One region of the Kitasatospora purpeofusca genome, then DNA from elsewhere that is predicted to be linked to it. Evidence: riboswitches for the same ligand, from Rfam matches in the RefSeq annotation. Region 1 holds a riboswitch; the other holds the start of a gene.
What was found. Region 1 has a riboswitch for cyclic di-AMP ahead of OG715_RS25295 (LysM peptidoglycan-binding domain-containing protein). Riboswitches for the same ligand answer to the same signal wherever they lie in the genome.
Positions count from the first base shown of each region.

Region 2: it holds a riboswitch for cyclic di-AMP, as region 1 does, so the genes downstream of both, OG715_RS34695 (transglycosylase family protein) here and OG715_RS25295 (LysM peptidoglycan-binding domain-containing protein) in region 1, are expected to answer to the same signal.

Region 1 is NZ_CP108561.1:5,744,855-5,752,343, forward strand. It holds gene OG715_RS25275 (hypothetical protein) at 1-28, shown strand, start outside; gene OG715_RS25280 (MazG family protein) at 142-1,203, shown strand; gene OG715_RS25285 (SDR family NAD(P)-dependent oxidoreductase) at 1,258-1,680, opposite strand; gene OG715_RS25290 (cytochrome P450 family protein) at 1,944-3,230, shown strand; cyclic di-AMP (ydaO/yuaA leader) riboswitch at 3,462-3,610, shown strand; gene OG715_RS25295 (LysM peptidoglycan-binding domain-containing protein) at 3,616-4,392, shown strand; gene eno (phosphopyruvate hydratase) at 4,747-6,033, shown strand; gene OG715_RS25305 (FtsB family cell division protein) at 6,160-6,657, shown strand; gene OG715_RS25310 (DUF501 domain-containing protein) at 6,647-7,309, shown strand; gene OG715_RS25315 (Ppx/GppA phosphatase family protein) at 7,306-7,489, shown strand, end outside.
Region 2 is NZ_CP108561.1:7,939,997-7,947,485, reverse strand. It holds gene OG715_RS34715 (ATP-binding protein) at 1-322, shown strand, start outside; gene OG715_RS34710 (DUF397 domain-containing protein) at 742-996, opposite strand; gene OG715_RS34705 (hypothetical protein) at 1,510-2,445, shown strand; gene OG715_RS34700 (hypothetical protein) at 2,535-4,781, opposite strand; cyclic di-AMP (ydaO/yuaA leader) riboswitch at 5,047-5,214, shown strand; gene OG715_RS34695 (transglycosylase family protein) at 5,223-6,488, shown strand; gene OG715_RS34690 (hypothetical protein) at 6,670-6,870, shown strand; gene OG715_RS34685 (LacI family DNA-binding transcriptional regulator) at 6,926-7,489, opposite strand, start outside.

The sequences.
Region 1 (7,489 bases):
GGCCGTTCGCTCCCGGCCCGCCGGCTGAGACCGCCGGCTGAGACCGTCGGCCGGGGCCGGTCGCCGGCCCGGCCCCTCGCCCGCGCCGGTGGCACGGAAACCCGGCGGCGGGGCCGTCGGACGGACGGGTAGGTTCGAGGGGTGACGACGAATCCTCCGGGCGCGAAGCTGATCCTCCTCATCACGACCCACCGGGTGGCCCCCGGTCTGCTGTCCTGGCCGGCCTGGGAGGCCCTGCGCTCGGCCGGGCGGGTGCTGGCCGGCGACGCCGGTCACCCGCAGCTGCCCGCCCTGCGGCAGGCGGGTGTCGAGGTGGAACTCGTGGCGCCGGGCTCCGCCCCCGCCCTGGCCCGGCTGCTGACCGGGGCCGCGGCGGACGGCGCGGCCGGGGACAGGAACGGAGCCGGAGCCGGGGACGGGACGACGGTCTGGCTGGGCGGCCCGGACGGCGACCCGGGCCTGACCGACGCGCTGGCCCGGCTCGCGGTCGAGCGCGCCGGCGAGGTGCCGGAGATCGAGGTGCTGCCGGGCTCGTACGACCTGCCGGGCTCCCGGCTGCTGGACCTGGTGTCCGTGATGGACCGCCTCCGCTCGCCCGGCGGCTGCCCGTGGGACGCCGAGCAGACCCACGCCAGCCTGGTGAAGTACCTGGTCGAGGAGGCCTTCGAGCTGGTCGAAGCGATCGAGGAGGGGGACCGCGACACCCTCCGCGAGGAGCTCGGCGACGTGCTGCTCCAGGTCTTCTTCCACTCCCGGATCGCCGAGGAGCACCCCACCGGGGCGTTCTCGATCGACGACGTGGCGGGCGACATCGTCGAGAAGCTGATGTACCGGCACCCGCACGTGTTCGGGGACACCGAGGCGGACGGCGCGGCCGAGGTGGAGGCCAACTGGGAGACGCTCAAGGCGGCAGAGAAGTCGGACCGCGAGTCGGTGCTGGACGGCGTCCCGGCCGGGCTGCCCGCGCTGGCCTACGCGGCGAAGCTGGTGTCGCGGGTGCGCCGGTCCGGGTTCGCGGGCGTGCCGGACGAGCCGTACGAACTGCCCGCCGAGCTCACGGCGGAGTCCGCCGGCCGCCTGCTGCTCGCGGTGGCTCAGCGCGCGCACGACGCCGGGCTCGATGTGGACGCCGCACTGCGGGCGGCGGCACGGGGGTACCGCGACGCGGTGCGCGCCGCCGAGGGCCTGAAGCCCGCCGAGTAAGCGGGCAGCCCGACCGGCGGGGCGGCCCGGGCAGCCCCGTCCGCCCCGGGGGCCTCAGGCCGCGGCGACGCCCTGCACCGGACGCCGCTGCGGCGGGACGACCTCGCCGATCGCCTCGCCGACCAGTGCGACGAGTTCGGCGAGCCGCTCCAGGTCGAGGTGGTCGGGCAGGTCGGAGAGGGAGACGATCCGCTCGCCGTCCGGCCCGGCCACGCAGAAGAGGTCGATCGGGCCCAGGTGCTTCTCGGCGGTGTCGACCAGCGCGGCGACATCGCTGGGGCGGCGGACGTCGCCGCACACCCCGACGACCGGGCAGCCCGGCCGGTCGAGTTCGGTGGCGAGGTCCTCGGCGACCCCGCTCCGCTGGTCGGCGATCAGCATCCCGGCGGCTCCCGCCGCGGTGAAGCGGCGGGCGAGGCCCGCCCCCGACCCGCCGTCGAGTACCGCGATCACGATGACCGCACCGGTGACCCGCATGGCCCTGCTCCTCCCTGTGGGCGGCTCCGCACCGGCGCCCACGGACATCTTGCGGAGGATCGTAGGCACGACCTGATCCTCCGCAACAGCAATTACCCCTCAGGTGACCAGACTCACGCCTGCTTCGGCCCACCGTCACCGGAACGATGACCGGAGCGATCGGCGGGCCCGGGGACGGCGGTGCGAACGGCGGCGGGACCGGCTGCGGGAACGGCGGCGCCCACGGTGCGGTGCCGGGGGCGCGCCCGGGATACCGTCGACCCATGCCAGCTCAGCCCGCTCCCGACCGTCCGCCCCTGTTCACCTGGGAGTTCGCCGCCGACCCGTACCCGGCGTACGCGTGGCTGCGCGAGCACCGGCCGGTGCACCGGACCACCCTGCCCAGCGGGGTGGACGCCTGGCTGGTCACCCGGTACGCGGACGCCCGCCAGGCGCTCGCGGACAGCCGGCTCTCCAAGAACCCGGCGCACCACAGCGAGCAGGCCCACCGCACCGGCCGGGTCGGCATCCCGGGCGAGCGCCAGGCCGACCTGATGACGCACCTGCTGAACATCGACCCGCCGGACCACACCCGGCTGCGCCGCCTGGTGTCGAAGGCCTTCACCCCGCGCCGGGTGGCCGCCTTCGAGCCCCGGGTGCAGCAGCTGACCGACCGGCTGATCGACGGCTTCGCGGCGCGCGGATCGGCCGACCTCATCCACGAGTTCGCCTTCCCGCTCCCCATCTACGCGATCTGCGACCTGCTCGGGGTGCCGGCCGAGGACCAGGACGACTTCCGGGACTGGGCCGGGATGATGATCCGGCACGGCGGTGGGCAACGCGGAGGTGTGGGGCGGGCGGTGAAGCGGATGCGGGCCTACCTCGCGGAGCTGATCCACCGCAAGCGCGCGGACCCCGGGGACGACCTGATCTCGGGGCTGATCCGGGCCAGCGACCACGGGGAGCACCTCAGCGAGAACGAGGCCGCGGCGATGGCCTTCATCCTGCTCTTCGCGGGCTTCGAGACGACGGTGAACCTGATCGGCAACGGCGTCTACGCGCTGCTGCGCAACCCGGGGCAGCGGGCCCTGCTCCAGGAGTCGATCGGGCGCGGCGAGAGCGCGCTGCTGGAGACCGGGATCGAGGAACTCCTCCGCTACGACGGTCCGGTGGAGATGGCCACCTGGCGGTTCGCGACGAGTCCGCTGACCATCGGCGGGGTGGGGATCCCGGTCGGCGACCCGGTGCTGGTGGTGCTCGCGGCGGCGGACCGGGACCCGGCGCGGTTCGCGGACGAGAACACCCTCGACCTGGCCCGGGCGGACAACCCGCACCTGGGCTTCGGGCACGGCATCCACTACTGCATCGGCGCCCCGCTGGCGCGCCTGGAGGGGCGGGCCGCGCTGACCACCCTGCTGTCCCGGCTGCCGGACCTCCGGCTCGCCGCAGATCCGGAGGAACTGCGCTGGCGCGGTGGTCTGATCATGCGCGGACTTCGTGAACTTCCGGTGGAATTCGCGCCGGAAGCGACATCGGTGACAACCTCCGCCGACCCCTCGGCAGTTCACTGAGGGGGACTCACGACACGCTGACGCGGAGTCTCCACGGCTCGAATCGGACCGGCGTGAATCTCCATCAACCCGGACATACCTCTTCGGTTGGTAGGCAATCCATCACCTGACGTGATTTCCGTGTGATAGCGGCGATATGAGCTTGTGATTGCTCTGAAGATCTGTCTACTCTCCGGGGAGCCCGCGGAAGCGGGTCCCGTGCGCGGAACGCCGAGTCCTGCCCGCCGCGTCACCGGAAACCGACCAGAACCCTGGGCAGGGGCGGGGGAACCAGGTCTTTGCGCCGTCCCCACGGCTTGGGGTGAAGCCGCCTCCGCGCGGCCGGGCCACCTCCCGGTCCGAACCCGACAGCTCACCTCGCAGGCGTACGGAGAGGGACTTCCTCATGCTGTTCGTCGGAACCGGCCGTCATCGTCGCCGCACCCAGACCGAGAAGGCCATCGCCGTCGCCGGTGTCGCCGGCGTCGGACTGGCGATGCCCATCCTCACCGCCACCGGCGCCTCGGCCGCCCCGGCCTCGACCTGGGACGCGGTCGCCCAGTGCGAGAGCGGCGGCAACTGGGGCATCAACACCGGCAACGGCTTCTACGGCGGCCTGCAGTTCACCTCCAGTACCTGGAAGGCGTTCGGCGGCACCTCCTACGCGCCGCAGGCCAACCAGGCCTCGAAGGCGGCGCAGATCACCGTCGCCGAGAAGGTGCTGGCCTCGCAGGGCCCGGGCGCCTGGCCGGTGTGCTCCAAGAAGGCGGGTCTGAGCAAGGGCGGTGCCCCGGCGGCGGTCGACACCTCGACGGACGCCGCCCCGGCCGCCCCGAAGCCGCAGGCCCCGCAGGCGCAGATCGAGCAGCAGGCCCCGAAGGCCGCGCCGAAGCACGCCGCCCCCAAGTCGCAGGCCCAGCAGGCTCCGCAGACCCAGCAGTACGCGCCGAAGCACGCCGCCCAGCCGGCGCCGCAGGTCCAGCAGCAGGCGCAGCAGACGCGGCAGGCCCCGCAGGCGCAGGCCGGCCAGGGCTACACCGTCCGCGACGGCGACACGCTCGCCGGGATCGCGACCGCGAAGGGTGTCCAGGGCGGTTGGCAGGCCCTGTACGACGGCAACCGCGGCACCGTCGGCGGCGACCCGGACCTGATCGTCCCCGGCCAGGTCCTCGCCCTCGGCTGACGCTCGCGCCCACCCGGCTCGTCCCACCGCCTGCCCGCCTGCCTGCCCGCCTGCCCGCCTGCCTGCCCGTCACCGGACAGGTGGACAGGCGGCCGGGCGGGCAGGCGCGTCGGCTCCGGCCTGTCCCGCCCGTTCCGCCCCCTCGTTCCGCCCCCTCGGTCCGCCCCGGGGCGTCCGAGGCCGGGCAACCAGGTGAACTACCGGTGGGTAGCACGGCCACACGCTGAGACGGAGCCGAGGTCGACGTGGCCCGGACAGCCGGTGCGGTTAGGCTCTGGTCGTAACGACTCCGCAATCGTCCGGCCGACGGCACCCCACCGTCAGCCGGTACCTGCTTCCGCTAGGAGATGCCTCGTGCCGTCCATCGATGTCGTCGTAGCCCGTGAGATTCTCGACTCGCGCGGCAACCCCACGGTCGAGGTCGAGGTCGGCCTCGACGACGGCAGCACCGGCCGTGCCGCTGTCCCGTCGGGTGCCTCCACCGGTGCCTTCGAGGCCCTGGAGCTCCGCGACGGCGACAAGAACCGCTACTTCGGCAAGGGCGTGGAGAAGGCCGTCCTGGCCGTCATCGAGCAGATCGGCCCGGAGCTGGTCGGCTACGACGCCACCGAGCAGCGCCTGATCGACCAGGCCATGCTCGACCTGGACGCCACCCCGGACAAGTCCTCGCTCGGCGCCAACGCCATCCTGGGCGTCTCGCTGGCCGTCGCGCACGCCGCCTCCGAGGCCAGCGACCTGCCGCTGTTCCGCTACCTGGGCGGCCCGAACGCGCACGTCCTGCCGGTCCCGATGATGAACATCCTCAACGGCGGCTCGCACGCGGACTCCAACGTCGACATCCAGGAGTTCATGATCGCTCCGATCGGCGCGGAGTCCTTCTCCGAGGCCGTCCGCTGGGGCGTCGAGGTCTACCACACGCTCAAGGGCGTGCTGAAGGAGCGCGGCCTCTCCACCGGCCTGGGCGACGAGGGCGGCTTCGCCCCGAACCTGGACTCCAACCGCGAGGCCCTCGACCTCATCGTCGAGGCCATCCAGAAGGCCGGCTACGTGCCGGGCAAGGACATCGCGCTGGCCCTGGACGTCGCCGCCTCCGAGTTCTACGAGGACGACGCCTACCAGTTCGAGGGCAAGGGCCTGACCTCCGCCGAGCTCATCGAGTACTACGCCGGCCTGGTCGCCGCCTACCCGCTGGTCTCGATCGAGGACCCGCTGGACGAGTCGGACTGGGACGGCTGGAAGGCCATGACCGAGAAGCTGGGCGACAAGGTCCAGCTGGTCGGCGACGACCTGTTCGTCACCAACCCGGCCCGCCTGGCCCGCGGCATCGAGACCGGCACCGCCAATGCGCTGCTGGTGAAGGTCAACCAGATCGGTTCGCTGACCGAGACCCTGGACGCCGTCGAGCTGGCCCAGCGCAACGGCTACCGCTGCATGATGTCCCATCGCTCCGGCGAGACCGAGGACGTCACCATCGCCGACCTGGCCGTCGCCACCAACTGCGGCCAGATCAAGACCGGTGCCCCGGCCCGCTCCGAGCGCGTCGCCAAGTACAACCAGCTGCTGCGCATCGAGGAGATCCTCGACGACGCCGCCGAGTACGCCGGCCGCGGCGCCTTCCCGCGGTTCAAGCACGAGGGCTGACCCGCCCGGCCGCCCGAGTGGCGCACGCCTGACCGGTGCCCCGCCGTTCACCCCGTAGGGTGGACGGCGGGGCACCGTCGCGACCAGGAGGGGACACCGGAGATGGCAGGCTGGAGGATCCCGGGCTTGGCGGCCCGGCCTCGGTTCACGAGCCGGGCGACCGTCCTGGTCCTCGTGCTCTGCTCGCTGGTGGCGATCCTGGCCTACCCGACCCGGCAGTTCATCTCGCAGCGCTCCGAGATCACGGCGCAGCGGGCCCGTGCCGAGCACGCCCGGCAGCAGGTCGAGCAACTGCGCCGGGAGAAGGCCCGCTGGCAGGACCCGGAGTACGTCAAGGCGCAGGCCAGGAGCCGGCTGCACTACGCGATGCCGGGGGAGACCCCGTACATCGCGGTGGACCCGGCCGCCCAGGACCAGGCGAAGTCCTCGTTGGGCGCGCCGCCGCCCGCGCAGGGCCCGGCCGCCGGGGCGGTCAAGGCCGCCAGACCCTGGTACGCCAGTGTCTGGGACTCCGTGGACGCCGCTGCCGCCGCTCCCGCGACCCCCGCTGCCCCGGCGCAGCCCGCCCCTTCCTCACCACCCGCCCCCGTCCCCGCTGGAGACAGCCCCTCCCATGACCACTGAGAACCACCCCACCGTCTCCGACCAGGACGTCGCGGCCATCGCCGCGCAGCTCGGCCGGGTCCCGCGCGGTCTGCGCGGCGTCGCTCACCGCTGCCCGTGCGGCAACCCGGACGTCGTGGAGACGGCCCCCCGACTGCCGGACGGCACGCCGTTCCCGACGCTGTACTACCTGACCTGCCCCAAGGCCGCCTCGCTGATCGGCACCCTCGAGGCGGACGGCGTGATGAAGGAGCAGAGCGCCCGGCTCGCCGAGGACCCGGAGCTGGCCTCGGACTACCGGAAGGCGCACGAGGACTACATCGCCCGCCGGGACGCCATCGAGGTGCTGGAGGGCTTCCCGAGCGCCGGCGGCATGCCGGACCGGGTCAAGTGCCTGCACGTGCTGGTCGGCCACTCGCTGGCGGCCGGCGAGGGCGTCAACCCGCTGGGCGACGAGGCGATCGGGATGCTGGAGGACTGGTGGGCCAAGGGCCCGTGCGTGTCCCCGGCTGAGGTCGAGGCGGCCGGCGGGCGGGTGCTCCGCAACCGGGCCAAGGCGCAGGACCACGAGGCCGTGATCGCGGCCAAGGAGCAGAAGACCGCCGACCGTGCCGCCAAGCGCGCGGCGCAGGAGGCGGACGGGGCGGACGAGGCAGGGGAGGCCGGGGCATGAGCACGACCAGGGTGGCCGCGATCGACTGCGGGACCAATTCGATCCGGTTGCTGGTCGCCGATCTCGACCCGGAGACCGGGGAGATCACCGACCTGGACCGGCGGATGATCATCAACCGGCTGGGCCAGGGCGTCGACCGCACCGGCCGGCTGCACCCGGACGCGCTGGAGCGCACCTTCG
Region 2 (7,489 bases), 2.2 Mb from region 1:
CCCGACGGCGGCGGACGACCACGACTTTCCCACGCAGCCGACGCCCGAGGGCAGGCTGCCGATCCGAATAAGCCTCGTGCACCGCGCGCCCCAGGTGGTCTGCGCGGTGAGCGACCCCAGCAGCCTGGGCCCGGTGGCCCGGGAGGCGGACTTCGTGGCCGAGTCCGGCCGCGGACTGCACCTGGTGGACTCCTTCAGCCGTTCCTGGGGCTGGCACCCGCTGGGCGGCGGCAAGGTCGTCTGGGCGCTGTTCGAGGCGGAGGAGAGCCTGCGACCGGTCCCCGCGGCCGAGTTCGGCGGACGGCACCGGCGCTCGGCCTGATGCCTGACTCCTGACGCCCGACGCCTGACTCGGCGTCCGCCGACAGTCGCGCCGGGAACACCACACCACGGCCGGCAGGCTTCTTCGGCGACCACTCCACCCCGGCAACGGCGATCGGCGGCCCACGGGCAGCGGGCACCGGCAGCCTCCCGGCGGTGGCGTCGCTCCGATCCCTGCCACTCCGAACCCTGCCACTCCGATCCGCGTGCGGCGGCTCGGCAGAGCGGCGGAAGCGGGCCCAGCGGGGGAAGCGGGCCCAGCGGCGGAAGCGGGCCCGGCCGCGAAGGCCGGGCGCCCCTCGGCCCGGGATCCCGGGGGCGGGAGAGCCGGGAGAACCGGCAAGCACGGCCGAAAAAGACTAAAGGCCGTCGTGGTGTCAGCACCCACGACGGCCCCCCGATGGTGAAGCCGGCGACCGGTCAGACCGCCAGGTGGTCGAACTCCCCGTCCTTGGCCCCCAGCAGCAGTGCGGCGATCTCGGCCCGGGTGTAGATCAGCGCCGGACCGTCCGGGAAGCGCGAGTTGCGCATCGCCACCTCGCCCCCCGGAAGGGCGGCGAATTCGACGCAGTTCCCCTGGGAATTGCTGTGCAGGCTCTTCTGCCAGACCACGCCTTCGAGGTCCGCAGCGGCCATCCCGTTGTACGTGTCGTACGTGTCGTGCGAGTCGTGCATAGAAATCTCCCGAAGAGCTCCGGAGTGGGTCGTCCAGCTCGGCGCCCCGGCCCCGGCCGTACGACCGGGCCGGCCCCGTACCGGCCCGGCACAACGCCTCACTTGACGCGATGATAGCTCCAGTGCACGTGCATCAGCACGGGACATTGCAGGTGCACGGCCTTTTCGACACCGAACCGGAACTCTTCACAAGGAGCCCCCCGGCGGTATATAAGCGGACATAGCCGAGCGAATCGACAAGTAGCCGCTAACCGCCCGTAGGCGACCCCCCGCTGAATGTTGATCTTCCGACGCCGGGAGTCGCACCTCAGTGACGCTCCGTCAGGCCGGTCGTATGCTGTGAGACATCTCACGCGCCACTCGAGCAACGAAAGCCCCGTTCCGTCGCATCTACGCGGGTACCGGGACAACTGCCGCCCGGAGGCCGGTTATGTCCGGTTTTCGCAGTGGTGGTCCCACCCGGTACGGCAGCCGAATGCGGGCCGGGCGGGCCGATGTCCTACGATCTCCGCCATGAGCACCGCAGCCATCCCGGGCGCGCCACTGCCCGTCCGTACTCCAGGCTCCCGTGCGCGGGGGCGCCACCGCCGTCCCGAGCGCCCCGAGATCCCGGCCGGTTCCCCGGCCCTGCTGCTCGCCGTCCCCGCGGCCGCCGGACCGGAATCCCGGTCCGTGGTCGAGGAGCTGCTGTCGATCGTCCGCAGCGAGCAGAACGGCGTGCTGACCGCCGCCGGCTACCTGCCGACCGGCGGGGCCGACGGCCGGCAGACCGGCGGGACCACGGCCGAGCGCACCGTCGCCGAACTCCTGACCGAAGCGGCCGAGGCCGGCCTGCCGACGCCCGTCGTGGTACCGCTGGTGCCCGGCCCGCACGGCTTCCTCCCCGAACTGCACGCCCTCGCCGCCGAGTACGGCGCCCAGGTCACCGACACCCTGGGCCCGCACCCGCTGCTCGCCGAGGCCGTCCACGTCCGCCTCTCCGAGGCCGGTCTGGCCCGCGCCGACCGCGCCCGCCTGTTCGCCATCGCGACCGCCGCCGACGGCGTGGTGCTCACCACCGTCGGTGGGCAGCCCGCGGCCGACGCGGCCGGCATCACCGGCATGCTGCTGGCCGCCCGGCTCGCCGTCCCGGTCGTCGCCGCCGCGCTGGACATCCCCGGCTCGGTGGCCGAGGCCGTCGCCCACCTCAAGGAGATGGGTGCCCAGAACCCGGCCCTGGCCCCGCTGGTGATCGGCCCCGAGGCGGACGCCGAGCTGCTCGCCGCGGCCGCCGAGGAGTCCGGCTGCCCGTCGGCCGCGCCGCTGGGCGCGTACCAGGCGGTGGGTCAGCTGGTCGCCTCCACCTACCTGGCCGCGCTGCCGGCCGTCGCCCCCGACTTCGGGGCCGACGAGGCCGAGGACACCGACGAGACCGGCCTCCGCGGCAACGGGCGGCACGCCGCCCAGTAGCGGACACCGCGTGGGCGGGCCCGGAACGGCAGCGCCGTTCCGGGCCCGCCGCGCGTCCGCCGGAGGCACCCGGCGCCGCCGCGGCACCGTCACCGCCCCACCCGCCCGGTGGGCGCGGCCGCGTGCTTCAGCCTGAGCTCCGGCACCTGCACCGGCCGGGACTGGCCCGCCAGGGTCGGCACCGACGCGGCGACCGCGTTCCACTGCGGCCGGTCGTTGCCCTCCTCGCCCGCCCGGCGGACCTGGAGCACCTCGGTCGTTCCGGCCCGGCGCAGCAGGATGTTCTTGGGCGCCCCGGCCTCCGGGTCGAGCCAGAGCTCGTTGCCGCCGAACTCGCAGTCCAGCACCAGCACGTCGTCCGGTTTGCCGTCGGCCCCGGCCCGGAACGCGATCCCGGCCCTACGGTAGCCGGTGAACCGGCTGCGGCTGAAGGTGACCGACTCCCCGGCGAGTTCGTGCCGGGCGGTGGACACCGCGAAGTCGCTGCGCCCGGCGGCGTCGATCAGCAGCCCGTCGAAGTTGCTACCGCGGTCCCGGCCGAGCGCGTGCAGTGCCACTCCCCCGCCGGCGTTGCCGTACAGCACGCTCGCGGTGTAGTCGAAGTCGTTGAGGTAGGCGCCGTGCTCGATGCCCCAGCCGCCGTTGTGGTAGGCGGCGAACTCGGTGACCACATGGTGCCGCTGGGCGTTGAGCCAGACGAAGATGCCGTCCTGCAGGTTGTTGTGGGCCAGGCAGCGCTGGAAGGTCCAGACGCCCTCGCTGTTCTCCGGCCACTCGAAGCCGGAGGCACCGGTGGCGCCCTGCACCCCGACGGCGACGCAGTCCACGGCCTTGCCGCCGGTGCCCGCACCGAGGTTGAAGCCGGTCAGCCGGTAGGCCCGGGGGTTGGGTTCGAGCAGGGTGCGGGAGGCGACGCAGGACTCGTAGACGATGTCGTCGGAGGGCTGCTGGGGGGTGCGGGTGTCCAGCGGGCCGTCCCACCAGTAGGCGTCCTCCCAGGTCTCGTGGCTGACGCAGCTGCGGAAGGTGATGCCGTGACTGGCGTGCGGCACGAACGCGTGGCTGCCCGCGTCCCGGACGACCACGCCCTCGACCACGGTGCCACGGGTGGCGTCGCCGAGCCGGTGGAAGTGCAGCCCGTACCGGCCGAGCACCGGCGCGGTGACGGGCGCGGTGCCGTCCGGGCCCCGCCAGGTCTCCTTGGTGTCGGCGCGCGGCCCGACCCAGCGCAGCGCGCTGTGCCGGACGTCGGCCCGGCGGGTGCTGGTGAGGTGGACGTGGGCGCGGCCCTTGGCGCTGCCCTCGACCCGGACGGTGCGGGTGAGGTTGAGCAGTTCGGCGCCGACCGTGACGCCCCCTCCGGCGGCGACCCTGGGGTGCGGGTACTTGAGCGGGGTGTTCAGGGTGACGGTGGTTCCGCTGACGGACCGGACGGTGACGAGGTCGTAGGCGGCGGCGAAGCCGTCCTGGTCGGGCGGGCCGGTCGGGGTGACGGCCAGTTCGTCGCCGGGGAGCCAGCCGGCCGGCGGAGCGGCCAGGTCGACGACGGTGTCGCCGGCCCTGAGCTCGCGCTCGGCGCGGACCCAGGCGGTCTTGGCGGCGCCGTCCAGCCGCAGGTAGCCGGCGCCGGTGACCCAGAGGCCCACATCGGTGTCGACCACTTTCATGCCGTCACCCTGGAAGCGCTTCTCGTCGACGGAGGGGAAGCGGAGGGTGTGGACCCGGTCGCCGTCGGGGGCGAGGGCGAGGGTGCCGCGGATCTCGACGTTGCCCGCGGCGGCGAGGGTGAGGGTGCGGTCGGCGGCGAAGGTGAGACTGCCGCCCGGCTCGACCAGCAGGGAGCCGACCTCGGCGTCGGTGTCGAGCAGGACCTTGTCGGTGATCCGGACGGCGCTGCGCGGTCCGGGCGGGCTGCCGCCCCAGCCGGCCCGGTCGGACCAGCGGCGGCCACCCTGGTCGACGGTGGGCGCGGGGGCCGGCTGCTCGGGGGGCCCCGTGCCCGGGGCTCCGGTGCCCGGGGCGGCGGCGTCCGGCGGGGCGGCGCCGTGGCCGCCGTCCTGGCCCATCGGGGCGCCCTCCCCGGGCGGGCCGGAGCCGACGACGGCGGCCGGGGTGACCAGCCGGGTCTCTCCGGTCAGCGAGCGGCGCAGGACCTCCTCGCCGCTGATCGCCGCGAAGGCGGTGCCGACGGCCAGCCAGCGCAGTAATGCGCGGCGGGTTACGGGAGTTCGGGGCGGTTCGGGTGGGATGTCCGCTCTGCGATGTTTTGCCCTGCGGTGCGCCCCGCGCGGCCTGGCGGCCGGACGGGCGGCGTCCGGCTCCTCGTCGATGCCCATCGGTGCGTAGCCCTCCCCCCGGGCGGCTGCGTCTGCGCCGGCGTGGTGCCGACGCTCTGAAGCATAGGCAGTTGTGTTGGCCATGACGGGCGTTGCCGGAAATCGGTCATTTCTGATCATGAAGGACAGCGGTTCAGCACGTCTTTCGTAAACTGTGACGGTCGTCACACATGTTTGCGGTTTGAAGCCGCCTCTGCTTAACGTGCTCCCCGTTCGTGGCCACACGGACCCAGCCCGTCCGCGACGCCGAGTCCTGCCGTCGGGCGTGCTGGCAGCGCAATACATCACGGCAGGAGCGGGGGAACCACAGGTAGTTCGCCCAGGACCGGTCCTCGGACCGGACCCGGGCTAGGGGTGAAGCCGCGTCCACAGCGCGGCCGGGCAACTCCGGCCCGAATCCGACAGCTCACCTCGCAGGCGTGGGAGAGGACCACGTTCTTCATGCTGCCCACCAACGGCACCCGTCTGTCCGGCCGTACCCGTCGCGCGATCGCCGCCCTCGGCGTCGCGGGCATCGGCCTCACCGTCCCCTGCCTCACCGCCGGCACCGCCTCGGCCGCCTCCGTCGCCACCTGGGACAAGGTCGCCCAGTGCGAGAGCACCGGCAACTGGAGCATCAACACCGGCAACGGCTTCTACGGCGGCCTCCAGTTCACCAACTCCACCTGGGCCGGGTTCGGCGGCACCGCCTTCGCCGCCCGTGCCGACCTCGCCACCAAGGACCAGCAGATCGCGATCGCCGAGAAGGTGCTCGCCGTGCAGGGCCCCGGTGCCTGGCCGGTCTGCTCGGTCCAGGCCGGTCTGACCAAGGGCGGCACCCCCGCCGCCGTGGACACCTCCGCCACCACCGCGCCGGCCGCCAAGACCCCGGCCCCGGCCGCCAAGCCCGCCGAGAAGCCGGCCGCCAAGCCGGCCGAGAAGCCCGCCACCAAGCCCGAGAACCCGGCCCCGGCCGCCTCCGACGCCGCCCAGCAGCGCACCGGCGCCCAGGACTGGCAGAAGTGGCACCGCCAGGCGGGCCAGGAGGCCTCCGCCGACTACACCGTGGTCGCCGGCGACTGGCTCTCCTCCATCGCCGACAAGAACAACGTCCAGGGCGGCTGGGAGCGGCTGTACGAGCTCAACCGCTCCACCCTGGCCGAGGGCCCGCACAGCATCTACCCGGGCCAGCACCTGACCCTCGGCGACCGCGCCGAGGCGAAGACCCCGGCCGCCGACAGGTCGGGCCAGGGCTTCGACTGGTTCAACCGCGCCAAGGACGCCCAGAACGGCTCCGGGACGGCCGCCAAGCCCGCCGCCGACGCCACCGCGAAGGCCGAGACCCCGGCCCCCGCTCCGGCCGCCACCGGCAGCATGGCCGCCGCCGTCTCCTTCGCCCAGTCGAAGGTCGGCCAGGCCTACGTCTACGGCGGCACCGGCAACGGCGGCTGGGACTGCTCCGGCCTGACCCAGGCCGCGCTGCGCGCCGCGGGCGTCTCCGTCCCGCGCGTCGCCGCCGACCAGGCCGCCGCGTCCACGCACGTCTCGCTGGACTCGCTCAAGGCGGGCGACCTGCTGTTCTGGTCCAACAACGGCCAGGACTCCGGCGTCTACCACGTCGCGCTCTACATCGGCGACGGCAAGTACATCGAGGCCGCCAACCCGAGCTCGGGCGTGCGGCTCCAGACCGTCGCCAACTGGGCGCCGGACTTCGCCGGCCGGGTCTGATCCGGTAACGCCCGGGGTCCGTCCGCGGGCCCGTGGCCCCCGGGGAGAGCCGTCGCTCCTCTCCCCGGGGGCTGCGGCGTGCCCACGCGCGGGCACAGCCGCGATCACCGTCCCGGACAACCATGGTCAAAGGCCCGCCCCGGCGGGCATGCTGCTGCTCTGCACCCGAGGAGGAGTCACCATGGCCCAGGTCACCGTCTCGCTCGACGCCAATCTCGCCATCGACGCGATGATGCTGTCCGGCACCAGGAACCCGCAGGACGCCGTCGAACTGATCCTCCGCGACTTCCTGGAGCGGGGCCGGCGCACCGAGACCCGCACCGGTGACGCCGCCGACGGCCACCGGGTCACCCCGGACCGGCCCACCGCCCAGGAGGGCTGAGCCGAACGCCGAGGGGCCCGGGAGCGGTTCGCTCCCGGGCCCTCGTGGTGTCTCCTCAGCGCGCGCGGCCCCCGGTCGAGCCGCGCATCACCAGCTCCGGCTGGAACATGAACTCCCCGCGCTGGACGGCGTTGCCGCCGACCTCCTCCAGCAGGGCGTCCACGGCCGCAGTGGCCATCGCCTCCACCGGCTGGCGGACGGTGGTCAGCGGCGGCTCGGTGAAAGCTATCAGCGGCGAGTCGTCGAAACCGACCACCGAGACGTCCTGCGGCACCGCCAGGCCCCGCTGACGGACCGCCCGGATCGCGCCGAGCGCCATCATGTCGCTGCCGCAGACGATCGCCGTGCAGCCCTTGTCCAGCAGCGCCCCGGCCGCCGCGTGCCCGCCCTCCACGCTGAACAGCGTGTGCCGGACGAGCTCCTCGGCCTCCTCCCGGGTGTGCCCGAGCACCTCCCGCAGGGCCGCCGTGAAGCCCTCGATCTTGCGCAGCACCGGCACGTACCGCCGCTGCCCGACGGCCAGCCCGATCCGCTCGTGGCCGAGTTCGGCCAGGTGCTGGACGGCCATCCACATCGCGGCCCGGTCGTCCGGCGAGATGAACGGCGCGTCGATCTTCTC